DNA from 3 places in the Arthrobacter sp. B055-34 genome. Region 2 is predicted to be linked to each of the others. Evidence: riboswitches for the same ligand, from Rfam matches in the RefSeq annotation. Region 2 holds a riboswitch; each other region holds the start of a gene.
The links. A riboswitch is a leader RNA that binds a small molecule or an ion and turns the genes downstream of it on or off. The one in region 2 is predicted to bind thiamine pyrophosphate.
Positions count from the first base shown of each region.

Region 1 (9,945 bases), on a different contig from region 2:
GCAGCTGCACCCAGGCACCGGCCGGGTCAGGAGCCACGATGCTCTCCCCCAGCCCGAGCTCCCCGGCCAGCCCCGAGACGGCCTGCGACCGTGTTGCAAAGGATTCAGCGCCGGCGTCGAGCGTAAATCCCGCTACCTCGTGGCGCGCCACACAGCCGCCGAAGTCCGCGGACGCTTCCAGCACGGTGACCTGCACGCCCTGCATGGCAAGTTCGCGCGCGGCGACCAGCCCGGCAATCCCGCCGCCAACAACGACGGCGGTGGGAGCCTTGAGTGCCGGAAGGCGGCCCGTCCAGGGGTTGCCGCGGGAGGCGGCGCGGTCCGGGTGCCCGGCGTCGGGACGCTGGTGCGGCATGGCTACAGGTCCACCGAATGGATCAGCTTGACCACGCGGGTCAGCACTTCCGGATCCGTCTCCGGCGGGACCCCATGCCCCAGATTGACCACGTGGCCCGGAGCCGACGCCCCAGCGGCGAGTACTTCGCGGACGTGCTGTTCCAATACTTCCCACGGGGCAGAGAGCAACGCCGGATCGATGTTGCCCTGCAGCGGGGTCTTGCCGCCCAGCCTGCGGTTGGCCTCATCCAGCGGCAGACGGTAGTCCACGCCGATCACGTCGACGCCGACATCGCGCATGGCGACCAGCAGTTCGGAAGTCCCGGTGCCGAAGTGGACCAGCGGAACGCCAAGGTCCCGGACGTGGTCCAGGGCGCGGGAGGAAGCCGGCGCCACGTGGCGGCGGTAGTCCTCCAGGCCTAGCGAGCCGGCCCAGGAGTCAAAGAGCTGGCCGGCGCTGGCCCCGGCGTCGAGCTGGGCGCGCAGGAACTTTCCGGAGGCGTCCGCCGCCCAGTCGGTGAGGGCCCGCCACGTTTCCGGTTCCGCGTGCATCATGGTCCGCGGGCCCAGATGGTCACGCGACGGCTTGCCCTCCACCATGTAGGCCGCGAGGGTGAAGGGCGCACCGGCGAAGCCGATCAACGGCTTCTTACCCAGTTCATTGACCGTGAGCCGCACGGCTTCACGGATGGGCTCCAGCGCTTCATCGGTCAGCGTAGGCAGGTTCGCGACGTCCGCGGCGGTCCGCACCGGACTGCCCAGCACCGGGCCAACACCGGGAACGATGTCAACGTCCACCCCCGCCAGCTTCAGCGGAATAACGATGTCGGAGAAAAAAATTCCGGCGTCCACGTCGTGCCGCCGAACGGGCTGCAGCGTAATTTCGGCGGCCAGCTCCGGGTTCAGGCAGGAATCAAGCATCGCAATCCCCTGCCTCAGCTCGCGGTACTCCGGCAGCGAGCGGCCGGCCTGCCGCATGAACCACACCGGCCGCCGGTCGGGCTTCCCGCCGCGGTAAGCGGTAATCAGGGCAGAATCCGAGGTCCGGCCATCCATCAAGGGGTGGGAAGCATTCAACGTCATGCTTATAGATTCTGCTCCACCCGCGCGCTCAAGGCCAACGCGGCCGTCTCAGGACAGGGATGGTGGCAAAAGTCACCGGGCTAAATTGGGTAAACCCAAGGTAAACAGGCAATCCTAAGAAGAACCTGAAGTCCCTACGGGCTAAGATATGAGGCGTTGTGGTTTTACTATCCTTGGTTGCGACCCATTCCGATCTTGATCTGGAAACGGTAGCCCGCCTGAGTGCCGGCTCCTCCCAGGTCGCTTCCAGCGTGCTCAAGGACGGAAGCCCCATCTCCGGCGCCGTGGTCCTTGCCACCTGCAACCGCGTCGAGATCTACTGCGAAACCGGCTCCGAAGGCGACGTCGATGCCGCACGCACGGCCGTGATCTCCGAGATCAGCGACCGTTCCGGGCTGGACGAAAACCTAGTTGCCCGCTCCTTCACCACCAATACCGGCCCCGAGGTCTCCCGCCACCTCTTTGCCGTCGGCGCCGGCCTCGATTCAGCCGTTGTGGGCGAGCGTGAAATCGCCGGCCAGGTACGCCGCGCCCTGAACGAGGCGCAGCAGGAGGGCACCGCCAGCGGGGCACTCGTACGGCTGTTCCAGACCGCTTCGCGCACCGCCAAGGACGTTGGCGCCCAGACCGCTTTGGGCGGCCGCGGGCTTTCCATCGTTTCCGTTGCCCTGGACCTGGCCACCGATCTGGCCGAAGAGCGCGACTGGGCGTCCAAGAACGTCGTTGTTTTCGGCACCGGGGCGTACGCCGGTGCCACCATGGCGCTGCTGCGCGAACGCGGCTGCACCAGTATTTCCGTCTACTCATCCTCCGGCCGTGCACGGACGTTCACCGAGACCCGCGGCGGATTCCCTTTGACGGAAGAGACCCTGGGCGCTGCCGTCGCCGCTGCGGATGTTGTCATCGGTTGCAGCGGCAGCGACCGCCAGATCAGCGCCGCCGAGGTTGCCGCCGGCCGTGAAGCCGACGCCAAGCCGCTGACCATCATTGACTTGGCCCTGACCCACGATTTCGACCCCGCTGTTGGCGAACTGGACGGCGTCGAGCTCATCACGCTGGAATCCGTGCGGCTGGCCGCTCCGGAAGAGCAGGCAGAGTCGGTCAACCAGGCAGCAAAGATTGTGGATCACGCCGCACGAACCTTCGAGGAAAGCCAGCAGGCACGCTCCGTGGATGCCGCCATTGTTGCACTGCGCCGGCACACCATGGCGGTATTGGAAACGGAGCTGGAGAAGGTCCGTAACCAGCACGGCTGCACCGGCCCTGCGCAGGAAGTGGAATTCGCCATGCGGCGGATGGTCAAGCAGTTGCTTCATCTGCCGACCGTGCGTGCCCGCGAGCTCGCCGCCAACGGCCAGCAGGACCAGTACATCGCGGCCCTTGACGCACTTTATGGCATCAGCGTTGCAGAACCCGCCGCAGCACCGGCCAGCTCCGCCAGCGAGGACAGCTGCCCCGTAGACCATTCGGGCGGCAGCCGGGAACAGGCCGCCACCGCCTGAGCCTTGCGGCTCAATACCCTGCGGGCAGTGCCTTCGGCTCAGTACACCGGCTTGTCCGGCTCCACTTCACGCACCCAGCTGAGGATGCCGCCGTCGAGATGCCGCACGCGGGTATAGCCGTGGTCCAGCAGATTCTGCAGCACTTCGGCCGAACGCGTCCCCGCCTTGCAATGGAAGACCAGGTCCCGGTCTCTGGGCAGCTCGCCCAAGGCCTCGCCGGACAGGATCCTTCCCTTCGGAATCAGCGTGGCACCGGGAATGCTGACGATCTCGAATTCGCCCGGCTCGCGGACGTCGATCAGCTCAAAGTCTCCCGGTCCTTGTCCGCGGGACTGGAGCATGGCCGCCAGTTCGGGCGCCGAGACCATATGGTCGGCATCCACCGTGGCTCCAGGTGCCACGCCGCAGAACGCTTCGTAGTCCATCAGCTCCGTGATCGGTTCGCCGTCCGGGTCCTTACGCACGCGCAGTTCGCGCCAGCTCATCTGGAGCGAGTTGAAGATCAGGACCCGGCCCAACAGCGTCTGGCCAATTCCGGTGATTAGTTTGATGGCCTCGTTGACCATGACGGACCCGATCTGTGCACAGAGCACGCCCAGCACGCCGCCTTCGGCGCAGGACGGCACGGAACCCGCCGGCGGAGCTTCCGGGTAGAGGTCGCGGTAATTCGGCCCGTACTTGTCCCAGAAAACGCTGACCTGCCCGTCGAACCGCAGGATCGAACCCCAGACATAGGGCTTGCCCAGGATCGCGGCGGCGTCATTGACGAGATAGCGGGTGGCGAAGTTATCCGTGCCATCCAAAATCACGTCATAGCCGGCAAAGATCTCCAGCGCGTTGGACCTGTCCAACCGCACTTCATGGAGCACCACGTCCACCCCGGGGTTGAGGTTGAGGATGCTTTCCCGCGCCGACTGCGCCTTGCTGCGGCCCAGATCGGCGACGGTATGGATGACCTGCCGCTGCAGGTTGCTGGTCTCGACCACGTCATCGTCAATAATGCCGATCCGGCCCACGCCGGCCGCCGCCAGGTACAGCATGGCCGGAGAACCCAGCCCGCCGGCGCCAATGACAAGGACCTTGGCGTTCTTCAGCCGGAGCTGTCCGGCCATGCCGACTTCGGGAATGATCAGGTGCCGCGAGTACCGCTCCATCTCGGCCTGCGTGAGCTCGGCCGCGGGTTCCACCAATGGCGGCAACAACAGTGATTCCTGCGTATTCATAGAGCCAATCTACGCCGACGCCCGCGGGTTGGCAGAATAGATGAATTGATCTGTATTACCGACGCGTAAACTGGCTGGAGAACGATAGTCAAGATTTCCTGCTATACCGGCGCGCGGCCACAATCGGGTGCCAGATGAGGTCCGAAGACAGTGAGTACTGATTCCCGGCCGGCGGCCAAGCCTGCCCGCCTGCCCCGCGAGGAGCGCCGGCGCCAGCTGCTCCAGGCAGCGCACGAAGTTTTTGTCGCCAACGGATACCACGGCGCCGCCATGGACGAGATCGCGGAGACGGCCCGGGTCAGCAAACCCGTATTGTACCAGCATTTCCCGGGCAAGCGGGAACTCTACCTGGCATTGCTGGACCACCATCTGGAATCGCTCACGGCCATGTTGATGGCAGCCCTGAACTCCACCAACGACAACAAACTGCGCGTCCATGCCACCATGGATGCTTACTACCGCTTCATTTCCCAGGAGAGCCAGGCACACCGGCTGGTGTTCGAATCGGACCTGAACAATGATCCGGACGTCAGCAAACGTCTGGAGGACTTCAACGCCCAACTGGCCAGTGCCATTGCCGCCGTCATCGCCGATGACACAAAGCTGTCGGAGGTGGAGGCGACGCTGCTGGGGCGGGCGCTGGCCGGCATGGCCCAGATCAGCGCCCGTTACTGGCTCCAGGCCGACAACGAGCTTGAGCGTGATACCGCCGTCGATTTGATCTACCGTTTAGCTTGGCGCGGAATTTCACGGTTCCCTAAGGAATCCTAAGATAGATTTCGAACCAGACATCGTTCGCACACCAGGAGGCATCAGTAGTGGAAATCAAGATTGGTATTCAGAACGTCGGCCGCGAGATCGTCGTCGAGTCCGACGAGTCCGCGGATGAAGTTGCCGAAATGGTTTCCCGTGCCATGAACGGCGGCGCCGAGCTGCGCCTGAAGGACAGCAAGGGCAATCTGGTCATCGTCCCGACCAATGTCCTCGGCTATGTTGAGATCGGCGCCGAGGAGCCGCGTAAGGTCGGCTTCGGGGCCCTTTAGCCCCAGTCAGCACCGTGGTCCAGTTCGTTCTGATCATTCTGGCGGCAGCCGCCGTGGGCATGACCGCGTGGGGCATTGACAACAAGCGCCACGCCTACGGCGTCCTGCTGCTGCCGGCATCGGCCATCCTGGCCGCCACCATCTTGTGGCTCATCCTGATGTTCGCAGGCCTTGGCTCTCAGCCCGGCGTGGAGTATCTGGGGTGGCTGCTGCCCATGGTGGTGACCGTTCCCGTGGCTTGGCTCACGGTGCTCCTGGTCGGCCGGCGTCGCGTCGCCGCGGACGTGGAGCGCCTGACCGAAGCGCTGCGCTGACCCGCCGGAGGGTACCTGGCCGTCAGGCCGGGTACTTGTCCGGTTGGGCCGTGGCTCCCAGCCGGATGGCAAGCTCACTCAAGGAAGTGGCTGCAGCGACGTCGCGGGTTGTTACCGCGGACCCCGCATCATGTGACGTCAACCGGATGAAGACCTTGTTGTAGCGCCAGTCCAGGTCCGGATGGTGGTTGGCCTCCTCGGCCAACTCTCCCGCTCCGGCGATGAAATCCAGCGCAGCGCGCCCGTTCTCGAGCTTGAAGACGGTAACAAGCGCGCCCTCGCTGTGGCGCCAATCCGGCAGCGTCCTGAGCTGTTCATCGATCTGCTTGCTGTCCAGCTTGTCCTCGGCGGCCATTGCTCCTCCTGTGGCTAGAGATCCGGGCGGCCTGCAAACGATGATGAAGCCAATGCGTGCTCCCGTTTGGGAATCCGGCCGCCTGTTGCCGCCAGCCTACCGGCGATGACCGCATGTTTGAAGGCTTCGGCCATGCGGACCGGATGCTGGGCCCTGGTCACGGCCGTGGCGAGCAGGACGGCGTCGCAGCCAAGCTCCATGGCCAGCGCAGCGTCCGACGCCGTGCCGATACCGGCGTCCAGCACCACCGGAATCCCGGCGCGCGAGACAATCAATTCGATGTTGTGCGGATTGAGGATTCCCAGCCCGGTACCGATCGGAGCACCCAGCGGCATCACGGCGGCAGCACCCAGCAGCTCGAGCCGGCGGGCCAGCACCGGGTCGTCATTGGTGTAGGCGAAGACCTTGAACCCGCGGTTGACCAATGCCTCGGTTGCCTCGACAAGTTCCACCGCGTCGGGCAGCAGTGTCTCTTCGTCCGCGATGACTTCGAGTTTCACCCAGTTCGTCTCCAGGGCTTCGCGCCCGAGTTCGGCGGTCATCACCGCCTCCCGCGCCGTGTAGCAGCCCGCCGTGTTCGGCAGCACGCGGATGCCATGGCGGTCCAGCAGGTCGAAGACCGAAGTACCGGTACCGGCCGCGTAGCGGCGCATCGCTACCGTGGTGAGTTCTGTTCCGGAAGCCAGCAGTGCCTCGCCCAAACCATCCAGGCTCGGCGCGCCGCCCGTGCCCATGATCAGGCGCGATCCGAGCCTTACCCCGTCGATCATCAGTTCATCCATTATTCAGCCTCCCTGTACTGCGGTCACGAGTTCTATGCCGTCGCCGTCGGCGAGCACGGTCCGGGCCCAGCTGCCGCGCGGCGCTACCTCCGCGTTCAGCGCGACAGCCACACCGAGCCGTCCGCCGTCGGCCGGCCGCCCGTCCTCCGCCAATTCACGGCCGGTGGTCCTGGCCACCAGCTCGAGCAGTGTTGGCGCGGTCGGCAAGGTGTGCGGACTGCCGTTGACGGTGATCTTCATGCGTGACTCTCCTTGGTCATAGTGCTGAACCTGTCGGGATTGAATTGCAGTAGCTCGGCGGAGATTTGCACACCGTCGATGAGGTCGGCGCAGATCCTGGCCGCGACCGGCGTCAGGAGCACTCCGTGGCGGAAGAATCCGGTGGCAACTACCAAGCCCGGAAGGTCCTCCGACCCTGACGCCACCCGTCCCAGCAACGGCGCATTATCCGGTGTTCCCGGCCGAGCACGGCAGGTCATCTCTTCGAGCGCGAGTTCCGCGACGGCCGGCACCAGCGTCTGGGCGTCGCGGAGCAACTGGTACACCCCGCCGGCCGACACATCCGCCGATCCGTCCTCACGCTGCGTGGCTCCGATCACCACCGTGCCGTCCCCGCGCGGAACAAGATAAACCGGGTGCCCGCGAACGATGCCACGAATTGTCGAGGTGAGAAACGGTTGCAGGCCTGTCGGTACGCGCAGCCGCAGAATGTCCCCGTACACCGGACGCAGCGGCAGCCGAAGCCCCGCGGGCAGGCCGGAGAGGTTGGCGGCCGCAAGCCCGTTCGCGACCACCGTTTCATCGGCCGCAAGGACCTCGCCGCCTGCTAACTGCACGCCAACAACCGTGCCCCGAGCATCGGTGATGAGTCCGGCTGCCTTTTGACTTACGACGGCGGCGCCTGAGTTCCGCAGCATCTTCACTAACGCTGCGGAAAGGGCCCGTGGATCCACTTGGTGGTCGCCCGGCGCGTAGAAGGCACCGGTCAGGGCCGGGCCCAGGCTGGGTTCGAGCCGCCGGGCCTCGCGGCTAGTGATTTCGTGGACCTCGAGTCCTTCGGCCAGCTGCGCCTGTTTCAGGTCCGCGAGCGCGGTGCGGTCCGCGGCGTCGAAAGCGGCAACCAAGGTCCCGGTTTCCTGGTAGCCGGTCTCCCGCAGCCCCGCAACGAACCCAGGGTAAAGCCGGGCGGACTCGCGGGTCAGGGCCAGCAGCCGCTCTTCCTGGTAGTGCAGTTCGCTGACCGGGGCGAGCATGCCCGCGGCGGCGTACGTGGCGCCCGTGGCGGGAGCGGGATCGATGACGGTGACACGGTGGCCGCGGCGGGTGGCTTCTGCGGCGATACCCAGTCCCACTATGCCCGCGCCGATGACGGCAACATGTTTGGACAACTTTGAGCTTCCTTCCCTACGCCGGCATGACCCGGATCAGGTTCGACGGTCGGTGCCAGGCACCCTCTCAGCCTGTCGGCCGCCGGCAATTGCCGAACGTGCCGCCCTATCAGGCTCCCGCAGTGTTTTCTCCAGTGTAGCCATAGTCGCGGCTTCGCCGGCGTCACATTCTGCTGCCGAAGCCCGCGTCCCGCCACCGCGGAGTTCCTTGCGCGGTTTGCCATTATGGTTGCAGGTATGGATTTTTCCTCTGCCCAGCTTTACCTTTGCACCGACGCGCGCCGCGACCGTGGGGACTTCGAGCAGTTCCTCGATGCTGCCTACTCCGGCGGTGTGGACATCATCCAGTTGCGGGACAAGTCCCTCGATGCCGCCGAAGAGCTGGAGCTGCTCGGCGTGCTCGCCGACGTTGCCGTCCGGCACTCAAAGCCGTGGTCCGTCAACGACAGGGCGGATCTGGCTGCAGTGGCCGGGGCACCAGTCTTCCACGTCGGACAGCAGGACCTTCCGCCGGCCGCGGCCCGGTCCGTGCTCGGGCCCGCTGCCGCTATCGGCCGCTCCACCCACACTCCGGAACAGGCATCAGCTGCCTTGGCCGATGACGCCCTGGACTATTTCTGCACCGGGCCACTCTGGGCCACCCCTACCAAGCCGGGCAGGGCCGCCGTCGGTCTTGAGCTGGTGGAGTTTACTGCCGCCCAGCAGGCGCAGACGGGTTCCGGCAAGCCGTGGTTCGCCATTGGCGGTATCGATCTGGAGAACATCGGCCAGGTAACGGAGGCCGGGGCTAAACGCGTCGTCGTCGTTCGCGCCGTCACCGATGCCGATGATCCGGCCGGGGCCGCCAGGGCGCTGAAGTCCGCGCTGCCGCCCCTGTAACCCGCCGTTCGGCCGGCTGGTGGCGTGAACGTTCAGGCGGTAAGGCCCAGGGCGTTCATCCGGCGGGAATGGTTCCGGGTCAGTTCTGCGAAGAGTTCCGCGGTGACCGCCTGCTGGGAGGCCGGTTCGTCCAGTCCCAGCAGGGCGCCCAGGAAAGCCCGCTCGATCCCGATGCGCTGCGCCTGCGTCAACGCCTCGCCGACCAGCCGCCGGCCCCACAAGGCCAGCCTCGAGGCCAGCCGCTCGTCATGTTCCAGCGCCCTGCGCAGCCGACTAGTGAGCAAGGTCAGCTGGTCCCCGTTTTCCTTGATCCTGGACACCAGCGCGCGCGTCTCGGGATCCAGCCGGTCGGCGATCGCACGGTAGAAATCCCCCGAAACAGCATCCGTGACGTAGGCCTTCATCAACGATTCGTACCAGTCTCCGGGCCGCGTCCGCTCGTGGAACGCGTCGATCGAAGCCTGGAAAGGCGCCATGGCAACCTGCACGTCGACATCAAGGCGCGCCAGCTCGGCGCTGACAAGTTCAAAGTGCCCGAATTCGACGACGGCGAGGCGCCCGAGATCCGCGCGGTCTTTCAACGTTGGCGAGAACCGGGCGTCCGAGGAGAACCGCTCGAAGGCGGACAGCTCGCCGTAGGCCATGACGCCGTACAGATCAACGACATGCTGCAGATGTTCCGCTCCTGTCCCGTTGCTGGTGGCCGGACGATCAGTGGGGAAGGATCCTTCGGAGCTCATGAGCACTACCCTAACGCCCCACCTGCGGCGCTGTGGCGATAGGCTGGGCCTGTGCCGTATTCACACGTCGACGCCAGAGTTAATGAATCGCAGCATCTGCTCGCCCGTGTGCTGAAGGAACTGCGCACCGAGCTGGAACTTCCCGCGGCGTTCAGCCCTTCGGTCCTTGCGGAAGCCGAGAAGGCCGTGGCGGAACACTCCATGCCAGCCGCGGATCTAACCGGGCTGGACTTTGTCACCATCGATCCACCAAGCTCCACCGACCTGGACCAGGCGATGTACATCGAGCGCGACGGCGAG
Region 1 covers NZ_JBNHFQ010000004.1:348,064-358,008, reverse strand. Annotated here, with positions in the region: gene hemG (protoporphyrinogen oxidase) at 1-355, opposite strand, end outside; gene hemE (uroporphyrinogen decarboxylase) at 358-1,419, opposite strand; gene AC5RWO_RS10240 (glutamyl-tRNA reductase) at 1,578-2,921, shown strand; gene moeB (molybdopterin-synthase adenylyltransferase MoeB) at 2,960-4,144, opposite strand; gene AC5RWO_RS10230 (TetR/AcrR family transcriptional regulator) at 4,295-4,915, shown strand; gene AC5RWO_RS10225 (DUF3107 domain-containing protein) at 4,963-5,187, shown strand; gene AC5RWO_RS10220 (hypothetical protein) at 5,202-5,501, shown strand; gene AC5RWO_RS10215 (4a-hydroxytetrahydrobiopterin dehydratase) at 5,524-5,856, opposite strand; gene AC5RWO_RS10210 (thiazole synthase) at 5,871-6,638, opposite strand; gene thiS (sulfur carrier protein ThiS) at 6,642-6,878, opposite strand; gene thiO (glycine oxidase ThiO) at 6,875-8,026, opposite strand; TPP riboswitch at 8,023-8,157, opposite strand; gene thiE (thiamine phosphate synthase) at 8,264-8,905, shown strand; gene AC5RWO_RS10190 (ferritin-like fold-containing protein) at 8,938-9,645, opposite strand; gene AC5RWO_RS10185 (RNB domain-containing ribonuclease) at 9,697-9,945, shown strand, end outside.
Region 1: another riboswitch for thiamine pyrophosphate. It lies ahead of thiO (glycine oxidase ThiO); the one in region 2 lies ahead of thiD (bifunctional hydroxymethylpyrimidine kinase/phosphomethylpyrimidine kinase).

Region 2 (9,945 bases):
AAACGGTCGTCACGGACAGCGCCGGTGGAGGTTCTGCCTCCGTCGCGGTACTGCCCGGCGGCGGTTTCGTGGTGCTGAACACGGAAGTGACCCCGGATCTGGAAGCCGAGGGTGTGGCCCGCGACTTTGTCCGTACCATCCAGCAAGCCCGCAAGGACGCCGATCTGGTGGTCAGCGACAGGATCCGCACCACGGTCAGCGCAGAGCAGGCGGTGCTGGATGCCTTGGGCACCCATGAGTCGCTGGTCTCCGAAGAAACACTGACCGTCGAGCTGGTGTTGGTGCCTTCGGACAACGGCCAGGAAGTCACTGTCGAGAAGGTAGAGGGAAAATCATGAGCGACGAATTCGGTGTAGAGAGTGTCTACGCAGAACTGCTCAGCCGTGCTCCGGAAAACAAAATGGAGCCACGGATGGAGCCCCTTTACCGGGCTATGGAGATCCTGGGGGAGCCGAACAAGGCGTTCGCCAGCATCCACCTGACCGGTACCAACGGCAAGACGTCCACGGCCCGGATTATCGAAGCGGGACTGCGTGCCCATGGTCTGCGGACCGGGCGCTACACGAGCCCGCATCTGACCAAGGTGACCGAACGGATCAGCATTGACGGCGAGCCGGTCAAGGACGAGACCTTCGTGCGCATTTGGGATGAAATCCGTCCCTATCTCGAAATCGTCGATACCGAACTGGCTGCTGCGAGCGAGCCGCGGCTGACTTACTTCGAGTGCGTCACCATTCTGGCGATCGCCGTTTTTGCGGACGAACCGGTTGAGGTGGCGGTCATTGAAGTGGGGTTGGGCGGCATCACGGATGCCACCAATGTGATCGACGGCCAGGTTTCCGTCATCACCCCGATCTCGCTGGACCACACGGACCTGCTGGGGGAGACCACCGAAGAGATCGCGTTGGAGAAAGCCGGGATCATCAAGCCGGGCAGTTTCCTGATCAGCGCGGCCCAGCCGGCCGATGCGGCCCAGGTGCTGCTGGAGAAAGCCCGTGACGTGGGCGTGCCGTTCCGGTTCGAAGGAGTCGAATTCGGCGTCGAGTCCCGGCTCATGGCCGTCGGCGGCCAGCAGCTAACCATCGCCGGTCTGGCAGGGCGCTACGAAAACCTGCTGCTTCCGCTGCACGGGGCACACCAGGCGCAGAATGCTGCAGTCGCGGTGGCAGCCCTTGAGGCGTTCCTGGGCGGCGGCGTGAAGGAACTGAACATCGACCTGCTGCGCGAAGGGTTCGGCCAGGTCACGTCGCCGGGCCGCCTCGAAGTGGTCCGGACCGCGCCCACCGTCATTGTCGATGCCGCCCACAACCCGGACGGCATGCGCGCCACGGCCGCCGCGGTGAAAGAGGCCTTCAACCTCTCGCGGCTGGTGCCGATCGTCGGTGTGCTGCAGGAAAAGGACGCCATCGGCCTCCTCGAGCAGCTCAAGGAACACCTGGGCGAACTGGTGGACGAGATCTGCGTGACGGCGTCCAACTCGCCGCGTGCCATCCCGGCCGAGCAGCTGGCGGAGGATGCGATGGCCGCCGGATTTGCCGAAGATTCCATCCATGTGGCCCAGAAGCTGGACGACGCGATCGAATGGGCGGTGGAACGGGCCGAAGCGCAGAACGATCTCGCCGGCGGAGTCCTGATCACGGGGTCCATCACCTTGGTCGCCGATGCACGCATACTGCTGGGGAAATAACACATGGCAAAACTGACAAAAGCACAACGTGAATGGCGTCCGGATATGCCGAAGAAGCGGCGTTCCATCAAGGTCATGTTCGCCTCGACGGTGCTCCTGCTGGAGGCCTTCGTCGTGTTCTTCGGGACCCTCGTGGCTTTCGGGCTGCACAAGGACCGCTTCCCGCAGCCGGTGATTCTCAGCGTCGGCATTGCGCTGGCCCTGGTGCTGGTCCTTTGCTGCGCGCTGGTCCGCAAGCCGGCCGGAATAGCCCTGGGCTGGATCCTGCAGCTGCTGATCATCGCCACGGGGTTCGTCGAGCCGATGATGTTTGTCGTCGGCGTGTTGTTCGCGCTGACATGGTGGTACGGCGTCAGGACGGGCATGCGGCTGGACCGGGAGAATGCCCAGCGCGACGCCGAACAAGCCGAATGGGAACGAACCCACCCGGAAGAGAGGCCGCAGCCGGGGCCGGAGGCAGCAGAAGGCTAGCCCCGGTGGCGTCGCATAGGATTGAACGGGCTCTCGAGCCAGAACTGAAGCGATTTGAGGAGAAGAAAACGTGAGCGTTGAACGCACTCTTGTACTGGTCAAGCCGGACGGTGTGACCCGCGGGCTGACCGGAACCATCCTGGCCCGGGTGGAAGCCAAGGGATACAAGCTGGTCGAGCTGAAACTGGTCAACGCAACCCGTGAACTGCTGGAGCAGCACTACGCCGAGCACGTCGGCAAGCCGTTCTACGAGCCGCTGGTGGAGTTCATGCTCAGCGGGCCGGTTGCGGCAGCTGTCTTCGAAGGGCAGCGCGTGATCGAGGGCTTCCGTTCGATGGCCGGATCCACGGAACCGACGGCGGCGGCACCGGGGACTATCCGGGGCGATCTCGGCCGTGACTGGGGCCTGAAGGTCCAGCAGAACCTCGTCCACGGCTCGGATTCGCCTGAATCCGCAGAGCGCGAGATCGGTATCTGGTTCAGCTGAACCTCCCGCAGCCGGTCTCCGGCCGCAACGGCAAAGGCCGCGTACATCCTCGCCGGATGTGCGCGGCCTTTGCGGTACGGGGGTTATCAGCACGTCACTGCGGCTTGCCTCAGCCGCCAAGGAACACGTTCATAAAGCGGATGAAAACGCTCGCCGCAGTGGCTACCCAGAGGATGATCGTCAGGGTCCACGCCCAGTCGCTGGCGAAGGCGACCACGCCAGCCGGCGCCTTGATCACCCCATGCACCAGGTTGCGTACGGTCACCATGACGAACATCGGGATCATCATGGCCCAAACCACTATGCAGTAGATGCACAGGATAAAGATGTCGAACAGTGCCTGGCTCCACAGCCAGACCACGAAGATGAATCCCAGGGTCACGCCGACCTGCAGACCGATCCAGTACCACCGGCGGAGCCGGGCGCCGGCGAGCATTGCCATCGCCGTCGTGATCGGAATGGCAAAGGCCACGATCCCGATGAACGGATTCGGAAACCCGAAGATCGCTGCCTGCCAGGTCTTGAAGACTTCGCCGCAGGACACCCACGGATTGACGTCGCAGCTGGTGATGTAGTTCGGGTCTACGTAGACAGCCAGCCGCTCCAGGACAAGGATGGCCGAGGCGATCCAACCGACGACGCCGGTGGCGAGCAGGAGCCAAGCGAAGGGTTTGTGCCGCGAATGTACCGCCACGGCGTTGTCCGGACGATGTCCGGCCGGGACGGTTTCTGCGCCGCTTTCGGCGTCGGCCGCATGGTGGTTCACCGGACTCCTCTTCCATCAGGGAATGTCTGGGACGATTCTAACCGCTGCAGAAGCGCCAAATGATAACGAAAACCGGGCCCATATGAGAGAATGGCTCTTGGCTGGTAATGGAACCACATGCCACTACCGGTCCAGCGACAGGCTTCCAGGTTTGTCGGCGATGCTTCCGGTATCGGAGCCCATCATCCGGATGGGCCCTGCGGAATCCGCCAGATGACCCTACCGATGAAGAGAAATATGCGGTAGTAGGAAAAGCGCCGCTGGTCCCTGAGTGTACCGCGCCCCACAGATGGCGCGAGCTCGGGAGATACGACAAGGACTTCCGGTGACGGGTGGCCACGTGGCCCGAAGGATAACCGGCTACTTTCCTTGGCGGTGCCGGAATGTGGCCGGTGCCTCCAGGGGCTGGAGTGCAGTAATAAATGGATAATGAACAGGTAAACCCGGCAACATCCGATCAGTCGGATACTCCCGGAGCGGCGGGCGCAGACAGCGCCGCCGCAATCGCAACACCAGAAGCAACCGAACCCACGGCCAAGGCTCCGGTCAAGCGAGCTACCCGCGCCCGACGCAAGCCCGCGGCGGAAACAGCGGAAGTTGCGTCGACAGCAGGGACGGAGAGTACCGCCGTCGCCGCCACCGCGGCTACGGATGCCACAACGGAGCCCGCGGAAGCAGCCGCCGGCCAGGCCGCCGGGGAAGAAGCAATTGCACCGGCGAAGACCCGTGTGCGCCGGACCCGCAAGACGGCACCGGTCGACGAAGGTTCAGCAGCGGGCGTCGCAGTTCCGCCCATGCCGACAGTGCCCCCCGCAATGGCCGCTGCCGATACAGCTCCGGCAGCAGAGCCGGCCGAGGACGCCGCCGAGGCGAAGGCGCCACGCAAGCGCAGGAAGGCGCAGCCCCGGACCGGAACTCCTGAGGTCACCGCGGACAGCGCAACCGGCACCCCCGCGCAGGAAGCCGCCATTGAAACGGCATCGGATGCCAGCGCCGACACCGGTGTAGAGTCCGCAGCCGGCGCCGAATCCGGGACTGTATCGGCGCCTAGCGAAGCAGATTCCTCGGAAACCGCCGAGCCCGCCACGCGTACCCGTACCCGTGCGCGCCGGACGGCGGCTCCGAAAGCTCCGCAGGAGAGCCCGGCCGCGGCCGAACCGGAGGCGTCCCCCACGGATTCGTCCACCACAGCTCCGTCTGCCGCAGAGCCGGTTTCCGGCCAGGCTGCCGAGAACGCGCCGGCGTCAGAGGAACAGGCGGAAGAGGCCAACGAGCCAGCAGTGCTGAGCCCCTTCGCCGTCCCCGAATCGCCCGTACAGGTCCTCTTCCATGCGCCGGACCTGACCGCTGTCCGCCCTGTCCGTCCGGCCGCCGCCGAGGAAGAGGCTGACGAGGATGAAGAAAGCGGCCGCCGCCGTAGCCGCCGGAACCGCCGCAGCAAGGGCCGGAACCGTGCCGACGCGGCCGAAACCGGCACCGAGACCGAGACAGAGACCCAGGGCGAAGACATTGAAGAAGCCCCGGCGGAGTCCGGTGACGGCGTAACTGCCCGCCGTCGTCGTCGTCGGCGCCGCGGCGACCAAGACCTCGAACTCACCGGCGGGCAGGACGATGATCCGCCCAACACAGTGACCCGTGTACGCGCTCCGCGTCCGGTCAGCGAGACCCCGCCGAGCGACCGTGTCTCCTCGGTGAAGGGCTCCACCCGTCTCGAGGCCAAGAAGCAGCGCCGTCGTGAATCGCGCGAAACCGGCCGGCGGCGCCAGGTCATCACCGAGGCAGAGTTCCTTGCCCGGCGCGAATCCGTGGACCGCCAGATGATTGTCCGCCAGCGCGATGACAGGATCCAGATCGGCGTCCTCGAAGACGGCGTGCTGGCCGAGCATTTCGTGTCCAAGACGCAGCAGGACTCCCTGATCGGCAACGTCTACGTCGGCAAGGTCCAGAACGTGCTGCCCAGCATGGAAGCCGCATTCGTTGACATCGGGCGCGGCCGCAATGCCGTGCTGTACGCCGGTGAGGTCAACTGGGAAGCCGCGCATCTGGAGGGCCAGCCCCGCCGGATCGAGAACGCACTGAAGTCCGGCGATTCGGTGCTCGTCCAGGTCACCAAGGACCCGGTAGGCCACAAGGGCGCACGCCTGACCAGCCAGATCTCGCTGCCCGGACGTTTCCTCGTCTACGTGCCCGGCGGATCCATGACCGGTATCTCCCGGAAGCTGCCTGACGTGGAGCGCAACCGGCTCAAGAAGATCCTGAAGGAACACGTTCCCGAGGGCGCCGGCGTCATTGTCCGCACCGCGGCCGAAGGCGCCAGCGAAGAAGAGTTGATGAACGACATCAACCGGCTTCGTGCGCAGTGGGAAGGGATCGAACGTAAGTCGACCTCCAATAAGACCCTGCCGCCTGAACTGCTCTATGCCGAGCCTGACCTGACCATCAAGGTGGTCCGCGACGTCTTCAACGAGGACTTCTCGAAGCTCATCGTGTCCGGTGAAGAGGCCTGGGACACCATCGAGGCCTACGTGACCTATGTGGCACCAGACCTCGTGGACCGGCTGGAGAAGTGGACCGGCGCAGAGGACATTTTCGCGGCCAACAGGATCGACGAGCAGATCCACAAGGCCCTCGAACGCAAGGTCTTCCTGCCCTCGGGCGGCTCGCTGGTCATCGACCGCACCGAAGCCATGACCGTGGTTGACGTCAACACCGGCAAGTTCACCGGCTCCGGCGGCAACCTCGAAGAGACCGTCACCAAGAACAATCTGGAAGCGGCCGAAGAGGTAGTCCGGCAGCTGCGCCTGCGCGACATCGGCGGCATCATCGTCATCGACTTCATCGACATGGTGCTCGAGGCCAACCGCGATCTGGTGTTGCGCCGCCTGGTGGAATGCCTGGGCCGCGACCGGACCAAGCACCAGGTAGCCGAAGTGACGTCCCTGGGCCTGGTCCAGATGACCCGCAAGCGGATGGGTACCGGGCTGCTGGAGGTCTTCGGCGAGAACTGCGAGCATTGCGGCGGCCGCGGCGTCGTCACCCATGACGAACCGCTGGAGCACCGCCGTGCCGCAGTTGCTGCCGAGCATCATCAGCACCTTGTCCGCGCCGAAAAGCCGGGGCGGCCGGAGAAGCCGTCCCGAAGCGAAAAGCGCCGGAGCAAGAGCCAGAACAACCAGGGCAGCGCGCCCTCCGCTCCTGACGCGGTTGTGGAACCGGAGCATGAGGACGACGCCGAGCGGCAAGCCAAGGCGCAGGCGGCCCGTGCCGCACTGGCGTCCATCGCCGCGGCGACCCACGCAGCCCATGAGGCGGAGGAACACGAGGCTGCGCTCAAGTCAGAATCGGCTGCGCGCAAGGCAGAACCGGACGCCGCCCCCGAGGCTCCGGTCCTGACCATCAACGGCGAAAAGGTTGTGCTGCCCCGTGCCGAGCACAGCCTGTTGGCGGCCAGTGAGGAGCCGGCCCTGACGCTTGCGAGCCTGACGGATGCCTTCAACAAGGTAAGTCCGGAGATCGTCACGAGACCAGAGCCGGGACCGGAGGCAAAGCCTGAGGCGAAACCTGAGGCGACGGCGCCGCCGGAGCGCCGCGGCCGCCGTCGTCGTGCCGCGAGCAGTCCCCAGGGAGCCGCGAATCAGGCACCCATTGAGCAGCGGGACGGCGTGGAGCAGTCCGCGAAGGCTGCCCCGGCGGTTCAGCCGGTCTCCGGAGCGGGCGGCGCCGATGCGTCGGCGGACCGTGAAGAAGCGGCGGCTAAGCCGGAGGCTGAGAAGAAGACTCCGGTGCAGCCGGTGATTCTGGGAGTCGGAGTTCCTGCGTCGGAACTCTGATCCAGCACTGAGCAATTCCTGCTAATGCATCAGGGGCGGTCCTTTCATGTCGAAAGGACCGCCCCTGATGCATTAGGCTGGCAGCAGTGACACGGGGTGCCGGCGACTAGCCGGCTGAGATTTGAGACCCGTTGAACCTGAACCAGTTAGGACTGGCGGAGGGATGTCGCTGCAGTCTTCGGGCCGCTGGCTGGCCAGCATGGAAGTCTGCCGTGCGTGTTCCGCCCTGAGCAGCAACGGAGCAGCCATGACCATTCGAACCACACCCAGAGTGCTGAGCATTGCAGGAACCGATCCGACCGGCGGCGCCGGGATCCAGGCAGACCTGAAGAGCATCGCGGCGAACGGCGGCTACGGGATGGCCGCGGTGACCGCACTGGTAGCCCAGAACACCCAGGGTGTCCGCTCCGTCCATACACCGCCGCCGTCATTCCTCGCCGAGCAGCTGGCCGCGGTCAGCGACGATGTCTGCATCGACGCGGTGAAGATCGGCATGCTTGGTGACAGCGAGGTGATTGGAACGGTAGGCCGCTGGCTCGCTGAGGTGAGCCCCGCCGTCGTTGTTCTGGACCCGGTGATGGTGGCCACCAGCGGAGACCGACTGCTGGCAGCGGAAGCGGAGCAAGCGCTGCGCGGGTTGCTCAACCAGGCCCACCTCGTGACGCCGAACCTGCCGGAGCTGGCGGTGCTGCTCGGTGCCGAGACGGCCGCCGACTGGCAGGAGGCGCTGGCGCAGGGGCGGGAGCTCTCGCGCAGGCATGGCGTCATGGTTCTGGTCAAGGGTGGACACCTGCCCGCGGAGGACTGCCCCGATGCGCTGGTGGACGTGAACGGGCGGCTGGCGGGCGAGGTGGTTGAATTCCGCACCGGTCGGGTGCGGACGAAAAACACGCACGGGACCGGCTGCTCGCTCTCGGCGGCGATGGCCACGGTGCAGGCCCGGACGGGGGACTGGACGGAGTCGCTCAAGGAGGTGAAGGAATGGCTGTTCGGCGCGCTGGTGCGCGCGGACGAGCTGGAGGTCGGGAAGGGCAGCGGGCCCATCCACCATTTCCATCAGCACACGCCACGTCCGGCGGACCGGTTCAGCACGGCAGCCTGGGAACGCACCGCAGACATCCGGGCGGAAATCATGGAACTGGATTTTGTGCGGTCGCTCGCGGTAGGAACCCTCAGCGAATCGCAGTTCGGTTACTACCTGGCCCAGGACGCGCGCTACCTTAATGGCTACTCGCGGGCACTGGCCCGTGCCAGCGCGCTGGCGCCCACCGAGCAGGAACAGCTGTTCTGGGCCAAGGGCGCACACAACTGCCTTGAAGTCGAGGCGCAGCTGCACCGCGAATGGCTCGCCGGGCGCAACATAGCGCCGGCACAAGGACCGGTCACCAAGGCCTACGTGGACCATCTGCTTGCCGTCAGCGCTGCGGGGAGCTACGCCGAGCTGGTGGCCGCCGTGGTGCCGTGCTACTGGCTGTATGCACACGTCGGCAGCGAACTGTACGGCCGGTACAAGTCCGCCGGAGCCTCCGGCCACCCCTACGGCGCGTGGATCGAGACCTATGCGGACGACGATTTCGCGGAAGCCACCCGGCAGGCCGTGGCAATCATGGACGCGGCTGCCCAGCAGATGCCGGAGCAGGAGCGCGAACGGATGATGGCCGCCTTCGAGCATTCGGCCCGCTACGAGCTCCACTTTTTCGATGCACCAAGGCTCTATGCTTGAGCCACTGCCGGTGTGGGCGAGCTAACAGTGCAGTTCCGCGGCACGCCGCCCGGGCGCCATTTGCAGGAAATAGCGGAAATAGCGTAATCTTGATCTTCGGTGCGAACGCCTTCGAAGGGTAAATCCCGTAGGCGTCACTGCACAGTGCTGGCAGGCATCCTTTTACCGCCTGTATTCAAAGCGCATAACTGTATTAAACGTCGAGAGAAGTGAGTTCCCAAGTGGTGTACGCGATTGTCCGCGCAGGCGGCCGCCAAGAAAAGGTTTCCGTCGGAGACCTCGTAACCCTTGACCGCGTCCCCGGTGGAGCCGGTAGCGCCTTCGAGCTGCCCGCGCTGCTCCTGGTCGATGGCGACAAGGTTACCTCTGCAGCTGATGAACTGGCCAAGGTCAAGGTCACTGCAGAGATCATTGAGAATCTTCGCGGGCCGAAGATTGTCATCCAGAAGTTCAAGAACAAGACCGGCTACAAGAAGCGCCAGGGTCACCGTTCAGAACTGACCAAGGTCAAGGTCACCTCCATCGCGTAACTGCGGTCGGCAGGCTTCCAGCAGTTTCCATAGACAAAAAAGGTAGGCATAGCAAATGGCACATAAGAAAGGTGCGAGCTCTACTCGCAACGGTCGCGATTCCAACGCTCAGTTCTTGGGCGTAAAGCGCTTCGGCGGCCAGGTTGTTTCCGCTGGTGAGATCATCGTCCGCCAGCGCGGCACCCACTTCCACCCGGGCGCCAACGTCGGCCGTGGCGGGGACGACACCCTGTTCGCCCTCGAGGCCGGTGCGGTTGAGTTTGGTACTCGCCGCGGACGCCGCGTTGTGAACATCGTTGCTGCAGCAGCTGCGGAGTAATTTTCGGCAGTAAATCAGCTTTCCAGTGAGGCGGGCCGCGGGTCCGCCTCACTGGTGTTTAACCAGACTAGAATCACTGATGGGCACATCCGGTGTGAACCGGGATCACCTGAAGTAAAAGGAGATAAACGT
Region 2 covers NZ_JBNHFQ010000005.1:192,402-202,346, reverse strand. Annotated here, with positions in the region: gene ileS (isoleucine--tRNA ligase) at 1-338, shown strand, start outside; gene AC5RWO_RS11795 (bifunctional folylpolyglutamate synthase/dihydrofolate synthase) at 335-1,687, shown strand; gene AC5RWO_RS11790 (DUF4233 domain-containing protein) at 1,691-2,158, shown strand; gene ndk (nucleoside-diphosphate kinase) at 2,229-2,645, shown strand; gene AC5RWO_RS11780 (vitamin K epoxide reductase family protein) at 2,755-3,411, opposite strand; gene AC5RWO_RS11775 (Rne/Rng family ribonuclease) at 3,834-7,241, shown strand; TPP riboswitch at 7,324-7,422, shown strand; gene thiD (bifunctional hydroxymethylpyrimidine kinase/phosphomethylpyrimidine kinase) at 7,489-8,964, shown strand; gene rplU (50S ribosomal protein L21) at 9,186-9,494, shown strand; gene rpmA (50S ribosomal protein L27) at 9,550-9,813, shown strand; gene obgE (GTPase ObgE) at 9,944-9,945, shown strand, end outside.

Region 3 (9,945 bases), on a different contig from region 2:
GCCCCGCCGAAACCGCGGGCCTCCATCGCCACCGCCAGGCGGGTGGCGCGCCGGATGGCCTGGACGATGAGGCCGAAGGCTTGGCCGAGGAACGCCGCGAATTTGGCCAGCGGTTTGTTCTCGGCGCCGACTCCGCGGGCACGGCGGGCCAGTCCCAGGGTCCGCCATTCCTCGACCAGGAGACCCACCAGCCGGAGGCCGGCCAGGGCCCCGAGCACAAACCGGTGCGGCATCTTCAGCTTCTGCGCCAGCGCATCGGCCAGATCCGTGGGGTCGGTGGTCAGCAGCAGGAAGATTCCGGGCAGTGCCACCGCCAGGGACCGCAGCCCGATGGCGACGCCGGAGTTGATGGAATCCTCGGTGAACAGCAGCGGGCCCGCTTCGAAGACCACCGCGCCGGTTTTCTCCGCCAGCAGCGCCGTTCCGTAGGCGCCGACCGCGGCCGCCACCACCAGCGGCCAGCCACGCCTGAATAACGCCCAGGCGCTGATGCCCAGCACGGGCAGCAGCAGCAGTTCCGCAGCCAGCACCACGCCGGCGCTCACCCAGTCCACGCTGAGCATCACCACCACGGTGACCATGGCAACGGCGGCAAGCTTCGAGAGCGGATTTGCACGGGTGAAGGGCGAGGCAGTCAGCCGCGGGGTCATGATGTCCAGGCTCATGCCGCCCTCCCGCCCGCGGCCCGCGCCTGCAGCTGCGCCGTTCCCTCGGCCACGCGCAGGACGTGGCCGTCGAGCGCAGCGGTGAAGTCGCCGTCGTGGGTCACGGACACCACCGCGTGGCCTTCGGCGATCAGGCCGCCGAGCAGCGAGACCAGCTCGGCCCAGGTGTTCGCGTCCTGCCCGAACGTCGGTTCGTCCAGCACCAGGATGTCAGGGCTGGTGGCCAGCATAGTCGCCACGGACAGCCTGCGCTTCTCCCCGCCCGAAAGGGTAAAGGGATTGGCCTGCAGGAGTTTGGTCAGCCGCAGCCGCTCCGCAATGGCATCAACGCGGCGTCGCACCTCGTCCTCCGGTAGCCGGGCGACCCGCCGGGGACCGAATTCGAGTTCGTCGATCACCCGGTGGGTCAGGAACTGGTGTTCGGGTTCCTGGAAGACGGTGCCGATCCGGGTGACCAGCTCGGCAGATTTCCACTTGTGCACGGTGCCGGACGCACCCCGCCGGAGCTCCGGTGCGGCCTCAAGCCTGCCGCCCGCGGGGGTCAGCAGCCCGGCCAGGGTCAGCGCCAAGGTCGACTTACCGGCGCCGTTGGGGCCCGTAATGCTCAACGCCTCGCCCGCCGCCAGTTCCAGCGAGACCTTATTGACTACCGGCCCGGCCCGCCGGGTCCGGGCAACGGACAGCTCCGCTGCCCGGAGCAGGCCCGTACCCTGCGTGTTGTGGCCGCCGCCGCTGCCGTGGCCACCGCTGGTGGCCCCGGGCGTGCGCAGTTGAGGAGTATAACCGGGAACCCAGACACCGGCTTCGATCAGGCGTTCCCTGGTACCTGCGGCATTGAGTACCTCCCCCGGCGGACCGTCGGCGAGAACTCCGCCGCCGGCAGCCAGTACGATGACCCGGTCCACCACGTCCGCCCAGACGGCCACGCGGTGTTCCACCACAATCAGGGTGGCGCCGGTGCGCTCAAGCACCCCGACCACCGCGTCCCGGACCTCCAGCACCCCGTCCGGGTCAAGGTTCGCCGTGGGCTCGTCCAGCAACAGGACACCGGGCCGCATGGCCAGGACCGACGCCAGCGCAAGCCGCTGTTTCTGCCCGCCGGAGAGCGCCGTAGTGGCATGGTCCAGCGGGACCTCGAGGCCCACATCGGCGAGGCTTTCGCGCACTCGCGCCCAGATTTCGTCCCGTGGCAGGGCCATGTTCTCTGCGCCGAAGGCGACCTCGTCCCCCACGCGCGCCATGACCACCTGGGACTCCGGGTCCTGGAGCACCAGTCCCGTCCGGCCGCGGGACTGGACCGGGTGCATGCCGTCGACGGTCAGGCGGCCCGCTTCGTCGCCTTCGCCGTCGTCGCCCAGTACCCCGGCAATGGCATGCAGCAGCGTGGATTTGCCGGCACCGGAGGCGCCGAGCAGAAGCACGCGCTCCCCCGGTTCAATCCCGAAGCTCACGTCGCTGACCGCCGGATTCTTGCGGCCGGCATGGCGCCAGCCGTATCTTTCGGCGGTGACAGCGGCCGGGCGGCCGCGCTCCGCCGTCGTACTTTGAGTGTTTGCCATGGCCTATACGTCAGCAGTCCGGCCGGCGGCAAAGGACGAGAGCGCGCCCGTCTTGGCCAGTCCTCTCATCGCCAGCCAGGGCAGCAGTCCGGCGATGACCACGCCGGAAACGGCGGCGAACAGCGTGTACCAGAGCTTCCAGTCGGTTGCCCATTCCACGTTCCACATAAAGTTCTCGCCGATGGCCAGCGCCAGGCCGGCGCTCAACCCGGCCAGCAGCGACACGCCGAGGTTGAACTTTTTGTAGAGGAAGAGCAGGAAGACCAGTTCCGCCCCCACGCCCTGGATCAGGCCGGACAGAAGCACTGTGAGGCCGAACTGCGTGCCCAGCAGGCTCGACACCGCGGCCGCGAGGACCTCGCAGTAGATCGCCGCGCCGGGCTTGCGGATGAGCAGCCCGCCCAGGACCCCGGCCGTGAGCCAGCCGCCGGCGTAGAGCCCGCCGGCCGGCGGGAAGGCCGCGGTCAGCACCGCAATGCCGGAATAGCCGGCGGACCAGGCCCAGAAGATGACCCCGATGGCCACGCCGATCACGGACGCGACCACAATATCGACAACGCGCCAGGTGTAACGGGGTTTGCGCGCAGATGCGTGCGCGGAAGGTGTAACGGTGTTCATGGAAAATCCTCCTGGGGTTCAGGAGGGGAGGGCAACCCGGCTTTTCCGGGCACACCCTGAGATCTCGACTCCCTTCGCCGGTACTAACCGGAGCAGGTTCGAGGGTCTGCGGCTGTCCGCACTCTCAGCGTCCCGACCCGGTACGGCTGCTTGCCGTGGTTACCGTGACGGACGCTCCCCTGTCGTCATGTGTGCTTTTTCAAGCGTCTTCCAGTGTACTACTGACGACGGCGGGTGGCAGCCGACCCGGAAAACGCTAGGCTGGGTGGCAGATGACGTTCTCCAAAGAAGGGCAGTGGCAAATGAGTACGGTTTTGAAACTTCTGGGTACGTTGGTGAGCATTGCGGCTGGCCTGGCCGGCGCAAAGCTCATCGACATCCTGTGGAAGGCCGTTACCGGGGAGGACTCCCCTAAGCATGACGACGACATGGAAAACAGCCTGCGCGCCACCCTCGCTTTTGCCGCGATTTCCGGTACGGTCAGCGCCATCATCCGCGTGCTGTCCCAGCGCGGAACCATGCAGGCAGTCAACCGCTTCAACCGGACCCGGGACATGGTCTAGCCCTTGGGCAAGTTTCAGGATTCGCGGCGGCGTTTGGCGGAAGCCTTCGCCGCCGCTTCCTTTGGCTCCTTGATACGCAGCGCGCCCTTCAGCTTTCCTACAGACTTTTCCTCAATGTTCCCGCCGACGTCCAGTTCTGCCGCCAACTCGGGATCGGCAGCCAGGGCCGCCTCTTCCGCGGCATCCGCCTTCCGGCGTTCGGCTTCTTCCGCCGCGGCTTTCTGGACCACGGCATCCAGGTCGTCCACGCTCAGCGTTTCCCGGTGCAGGTGCTTGGTGCGGTAGCCGGCACGGCCTACCATATGCGCCGAGACCGGAACCGTCAGCAGCTGGAACAGCCAGGCGATAATCAGCACAGGCACCGCTGCCCAGCTGCGGAGCTGGAGGGCCAGACCGATGAGCAGCAGCAGCAGCCCGAAAACCTGGGGCTTGGTGCCTGCGTGCATCCGCGAGAGCAGGTCCGGAAACCGGAGCAGCCCGATAGCGGCGGCCAGGGACATCAGCGCCCCGAGGACCAGGCAGAGTCCGGCAACAATTTCCAGCACAAGATCAGTGTTCATGGGTCCGCCTATCGATGACGAAGCGGGCTACCGTGACCGAACCGATGAAGCCGATCAGAGAAATGATGATCACCAAGGTCAGGTTGGCCTGATGCTTCCGGACGGCCATGTCCGCTATCAAGCCCGCGCATACGATGGCCAGCAAAACGTCGATAGCGATCACACGGTCCAGGATGGAGGGGCCTTTGACAATGCGGGAGATTGCGACGGCGGCGGAGAAGGCCAGGACGACAGTGACGATCACCAGCACAACTTCCATGAATGGACTGTTCAACTGGTTCCTCCGTTCCGTCGGTTTGCTGCCTCTGCTTTGACCATCGCGAGTTCCTCTTTACTGCCGATGGCCCGGATCAGCCCGGCCTCGATCCTGCGGACCTGTTCGCGGAACCGGTCCGCCTTGTCCGGGTCCGGAATGTCCAGCACGTGCAGGTACAGCGTCGACGTGGACCGGTCCACGTCCACCACGAGGCTCCCGGGAATCAGCGAAATTGTATGGCCGGTGGCGGTGACCAGCAGGTCCGAATGGCTGCGCAGTTGGACGGCCACCACCCCGTTCATCGTGCGCGGGCCACGGGTGAGAGCAATCCAGAAGACCTCGAAGCTGGCCTTGGCCACGTTCACCAGGAACGATGCCACGAACAGGGCCGCCGCCCACAGATTCAGCCGTCCGGCCAGTTCTACCGGCGGCAGGTAGAAGATATTGACGACGGCGAGGGCGATGAGCAGTCCGAAAATCAGGTTGCCGGCGCTGAAGTCCTGCCAGAGGGCTCCCCAGAGGATGACCAGCCAGACCAGCAGCGGTATTTCGACGAGCAGCGGAATCCGGGAACGGGTCATTGCTCAACCCCCTGCGCCGCGCCGGGGCCAAGAACGGCCTCGATGTAGGGGGTGCGCTCAAGCATCGCCCGGGCGCCCTGGTCGCTCAGCTGGAACAGCGGGCCGGCGAAGACGGTCAGTGCCACCCCGAGTGCCACCAGGCCCATGGTGGCCCCGACCATGCTCTTGGGCAGCAGGTGGATGGTCCCCCTGCCGGAGAACCGGCCGGTGGGCTTGTCCGTCACGTACTTGGAAGTGCGCAGCGTGGAACCGTCCGGCTTGCTGGCCAGCAGCACTGGGTCCGGGTGCTCGGCGTCCTCCGGAGTCCGCCAGAAGGCCCTGTTCCAGACGCGGGCCATGGCCATCAGGGTCAGCAGGGAGGTGACGACACTGCCGATGACCAGCGTGTACGACACCGGGGTGGCCAGATCGACGCCGCCCTGCAGCAGGCCGAGCTTGCCCAGGAAGCCAGAGAAGGGCGGTATGCCCGCCAGGTTCATGGCCGGCACAAAGTACAGGATCGCCAGCAGCGGCGAGAGTTTCGCCATCCCGCCCAGCCGGTCCATGTTGGAGGTGCCGCCGCGGCGTTCGATCAGACCCGCCACCAGGAACAGGCTGGTCTGGACGGTAATGTGGTGGGCCACGTAGTACATCGTCGATCCCAGACCCACCACGGAACTCATCGCCAGGCCGAAAACCATGTAGCCGATGTGGCTGACCAGCGTGAATGAGAGCATACGTTTGATGTCGATCTGGGCCAGTGCGCCGAGGATGCCGACCACCATGGTCAGCAGCGCAACGATCATCAGGAAGGTGTTGATGCGGTCCCCCGGGAAGAGCAGCGTCTCGGTCCGGATCAAGGCGTAGACACCCACCTTGGTCAGCAGGCCGGCGAACACTGCGGTGACCGGGGCGGGCGCGGTGGGATAGGAGTCGGGCAGCCAGAAGGACAGCGGGAACACTGCGGCCTTGATGCCGAACGCGACCACCAGCATTAGGTGCAGAATCATTTGCGTGGAATCATCCAGTTCGCCCAGCTTCACGGCCAGGTCGGCCATGTTGATGGTGCCGGTCGCCGCGTAGATCATCGCAATGGATAGCAGGAACAACATCGAGGAAATAACGCTGACCACCACATACGTCACGCCGGCCCGGACACGCGGCCCTGTCCCACCCATGGTCATCAGGACATAACTGGCCGTCAGCAGAATCTCGAAACCTACGTAGAGGTTGAACAGGTCCCCGGTGAGGAAAGCGTTGGACACCCCCGCCACGAGGATCAGATAGGTGGGATGGAAAATCGAGATGGGACCGTCCTCGTCCCCGTCTGCCATGCCCTGGCCGGACGCGTAGACCAGCACCGCCAGGCTCACGGCCGAGGAGATCACGAGCATCAGGGATGAAAGCTCGTCCACCACCAGGGAAATCCCGAACGGAGGCACCCAGCCGCCAAGGAACACGGCCTGTACGCCTTGGGTCCAGGCCGACCACAGCATGAGCAGTTCGACGGACAGGGTCAGGGCGAGTGTGCCAATGGCCACGGTCCGCTGTGCAACCGGCCGGCGGATCAGGATGAACGCAAAAGCGGCGCCCAGGAAGGGAAGGACAACGGCCAGCGGGGCCAGGCTAGCGGCGTTCATTCTTGTCCCCGAACTCTGGTCTTCGGTGCTGCCGGCCGTTCATCGGCGTCTGCCGTCATGACGAATTCGGTCGTCTCTACGGGAATGGCGGTATCGTCTTCGGCGTCGAAGCTGGGCTGGTTGGCCACGCGACGGTCTTCAATATCGTCCTGCACTTCGTCCTGCCGGCCCAGCACCCAGGACCGGTAGATGATGCCCAGCATGAACGCGGTCACCGCGAAGGAAATCACGATGGAGGTCAGGATCAGGGCCTGCGGCAGCGGGTCATTGTATTCCCCGGCAGGAATATTGGCGTCGTATAGCGGCGCGAGGCCAGCGGCCCCACCCGTGGTCAGCAGCAGGATGTTGGCCCCGTTGGCCAGCATCATCAGGCCGAGCATGACCCGGGTCAGGCTCCGTTCAAGGATCAGATAGACGCCCACCGCCACGAGAACTCCCATGACTACGAGCAGCGTGATGTTCACCGTCATCGTGCTACTCCTTCCTCGATGGAGTCCGGTGCCGGCTGCGGCACGCCCTCATCCGGTTTTGGTGCCTTCTCCTGGCTGCGCTCGTCGACTTCCGCACCGAAACTGCGCAGAACATCGAGCACCAGACCCACCACCACCAGGTAGACCCCGATATCGAAAAGCGTTGACGTCACGAACTTATGGTCACCGAACACCGGCAGGCTGAAATGGATAATGGCGCTTTGTAAAACCTCGCCACCCAGGAACAGCGGCGCCATGGCTGTCAAGGAAGCGATCCCCAGCCCGGCGCCTAGCAGGAAGCCGGCGCTGACAGGCGTGGCCTCGGCCAGTTCCACGCGGCCGCCCGCCAAGTACCTGACCGCCAAGGCGATGCCCGCCAGCAGTCCGCCGGCGAAGCCCCCGCCGGGCAGATTGTGTCCCGCCAGCAGCAGATAGATGGAGAAGATCACCAACGAATGGAACAGCAGTCTGGTGACGACCTCGAAGATAATGGAGCGCCGCTCAGGGGCGAGAGTCCGTCCGGCAACCAGCCAGGCATCTCTGGCCGAGGTGGCGAATCGCCGGGCAGTGACCAGCGCGGCGGCATCCCGGCCGGTGTGCTCGGGCAGTTCTGTGAGACGGTCCACGGATCCCGTGGCGACGGTTGAGGCGCGCATACGCTTGTCTCCGCGGCTGCGGACGAAGATCAGGCTGGCCACACCCGTTGCAGCGACTGCCAGCACCGAGAGCTCACCGTAAGTGTCCCACGCGCGGATATCCACCAAGGTGACGTTGACAACGTTGGCTCCGCCGCCGCCGTCGTACGCTAACTGCGGGTATTCCAACGAGACCGGCAGTTGGGTGCGCGCAGCCATGGACGTCATGGCTATGATCACCATGGCCAGGCCGAACGCTGCGCCGATCGCAGCCCGCAGCCATTTGAAACTGCTGGGGGTGCGCAGCCAGAGGCGTGCCGGGAGGGAGCGCAGGGCCAGCACAATGGCGACCAGCACAATGGTCTCCACGAGCATCTGCGTCAGCGCCAGGTCCGGCGCGCCCTGCAGCGCGAAGATCAGCGCGATGCCGTAACCGGCGACAGCGACCATCAGCACGGCCATGAACCTCTTGTTGGCCCTGATGGCGAGAATGGCCGCCACGATGATGCCCAGCCCCGCGATCAGCTGCGCGGGAGAGTCGAAGGCGATCCAGCTGTCAGGCCAGGGCGCGTCCATCAGGAACACGGCACTCAGCGGAGTGATCACCGAAACGCTGAGGATGACCACGAGGTAGAAAATCAGCGAACCGCGCTGGGTGCGGCCGGTGACCCAGACGGCCACCTCATCCAGCACGCCGATGATCCCACGGTAGGCGCGTTCACCGGTCAGCCCACCGGAGAAACGATCCTGGAATGCGGTGACCCGGTTCCGGAACAGGAACAACAGTGTGCCCACGGCCAGCGTCAGTACCGTCAGTCCGAGCGCCGGGGTCACGCCGTGCCACAGAGCCAGGTGCCCGTCGGGCTCGCCGTCCGAGGGGAACAGCGAAACATAGGGGGCGATGATCGAGTCGAGCGGGGCAGGCCAGAGACCGAACACCACGGTGGCCGCCGTCAGCAGCATCGGGGATGCGATAAAAGCTCCCGGAATGCGCTTGAACGGCGTCTTCTTCACGTTGCGTTTGTAGGCAAATCCGCCCCAGACAAACCGTGCGCTGTAGGCAAAGGTCAGCATGGAACCGACGACGACGCCGGCCAGCAGGACGGGGCCGGTCCAGCCGCCTTCGGAAGCGTGGTGGACGAACGTTTCGTAAACCGATTCCTTGGCCACGAAGCCCAGCAGCGGCGGTAACCCTGCCATCGAGGCCGCACCGATCAGCGAGACGGTAAAAAGGACCGGCGCCGCGCGGTAGATGCCCGAAAGCTGGCGGATGTCGCGGGTACCGGACTGATGGTCAATGATGCCGACGACCAGGAAGAGCGTCGCCTTGAAGAAGCCGTGGGCCAGCAGCAGTCCCAGTCCTGCCAGCGCGCCGTCGCGGCTGCCCAGCCCCACCACCATGATGAGGAAGCCCAGCTGGCTGACCGTGCCGTAGGCCAGGATGAGTTTCAGGTCGAACTGCTTGAGCGCCAGCCAGCCGCTGATCAGCATGGTCGCCAGGCCCAGGACCATCACGGTCCCTTCCCAGTACCGGGTATCCGAGAAGCCCGGCGCGAAGCGTGCCACCAGGTAAATGCCGGCCTTGACCATGGCTGCGGCATGGAGATAGGCACTGACCGGTGTGGGTGCGGCCATGGCGGCGGGCAGCCAGAAGTGGAACGGCACCAGGGCCGACTTGCTGATAGCGCCCACCAGGATCAGCAGGATGGCGATGTCGATCAACATGCCGTGCTGGATCAGTTCCGGGGCTGCGGCCATGATTTCCGAAATGCGGTAAGTGCCCGCCGTCTGCCCCACCACAATCAGGCCGACGAGCATGGTCAGGCCGCCGAAGGTCGTCACAATCAGGGCCTGCAGGGCGGAACGCCGCGCCGCCAACCTGTGCCGCGCGTACCCGATCAACAGGTAGGACAGAATGGTGGTCAGTTCCCAGAAGACGTAGAGCATGAGCAGGTCATCGGTGATGACCAGGCCGAACATGGCGCCGGCGAAGGCAAGCAGCTGCGCACCGAACGGACCGATGTTGGGATCATCGGCTTTAAAGTAGCGTGCGCAGTAGAAGAGGACCAGGGCGCCGACACCGAGAATAAGGATCGCCAGCACGGCGGACAAGGTGTCCATCCGGAAGGCCAGCTCGAGCCTTAGCTCGGGAATCCACGGGATGATTACCGACGGCGGCGCATTGGGCCCGCCGGAGAGTACAGTTTGGTCCGAGCCCGTGTACCGGTCGAAAGTGGCCAGCAGCCAGATGAAGCAACCGGCCGGCACGGCGGCCAGAATGTAGAAGGTTGAACGACCGAGTTTCCTGAAGATCCAAGGCGCGATGAAGGCCACCACGAAGAGCAGGGTGAGCACAACAAGCACTATATTCTCCGGGGCTTCCTTCTGGGATTGGCGGTAAAAAAGGCGCAAAAGCCTG
Region 3 covers NZ_JBNHFQ010000007.1:126,818-136,762, forward strand. Annotated here, with positions in the region: gene AC5RWO_RS14540 (energy-coupling factor transporter transmembrane component T family protein) at 1-665, opposite strand, end outside; gene AC5RWO_RS14545 (ABC transporter ATP-binding protein) at 662-2,224, opposite strand; gene AC5RWO_RS14550 (ECF transporter S component) at 2,228-2,842, opposite strand; TPP riboswitch at 2,895-3,033, opposite strand; gene AC5RWO_RS14555 (DUF4235 domain-containing protein) at 3,145-3,405, shown strand; partial or broken gene mnhG (monovalent cation/H(+) antiporter subunit G) at 3,588-3,965, opposite strand; gene AC5RWO_RS14565 (MrpF/PhaF family protein) at 3,955-4,224, opposite strand; gene AC5RWO_RS14570 (Na+/H+ antiporter subunit E) at 4,236-4,802, opposite strand; gene AC5RWO_RS14575 (Na+/H+ antiporter subunit D) at 4,799-6,421, opposite strand; gene AC5RWO_RS14580 (Na(+)/H(+) antiporter subunit C) at 6,418-6,891, opposite strand; gene AC5RWO_RS14585 (Na+/H+ antiporter subunit A) at 6,888-9,890, opposite strand.
Region 3: another riboswitch for thiamine pyrophosphate. It lies ahead of AC5RWO_RS14550 (ECF transporter S component); the one in region 2 lies ahead of thiD (bifunctional hydroxymethylpyrimidine kinase/phosphomethylpyrimidine kinase).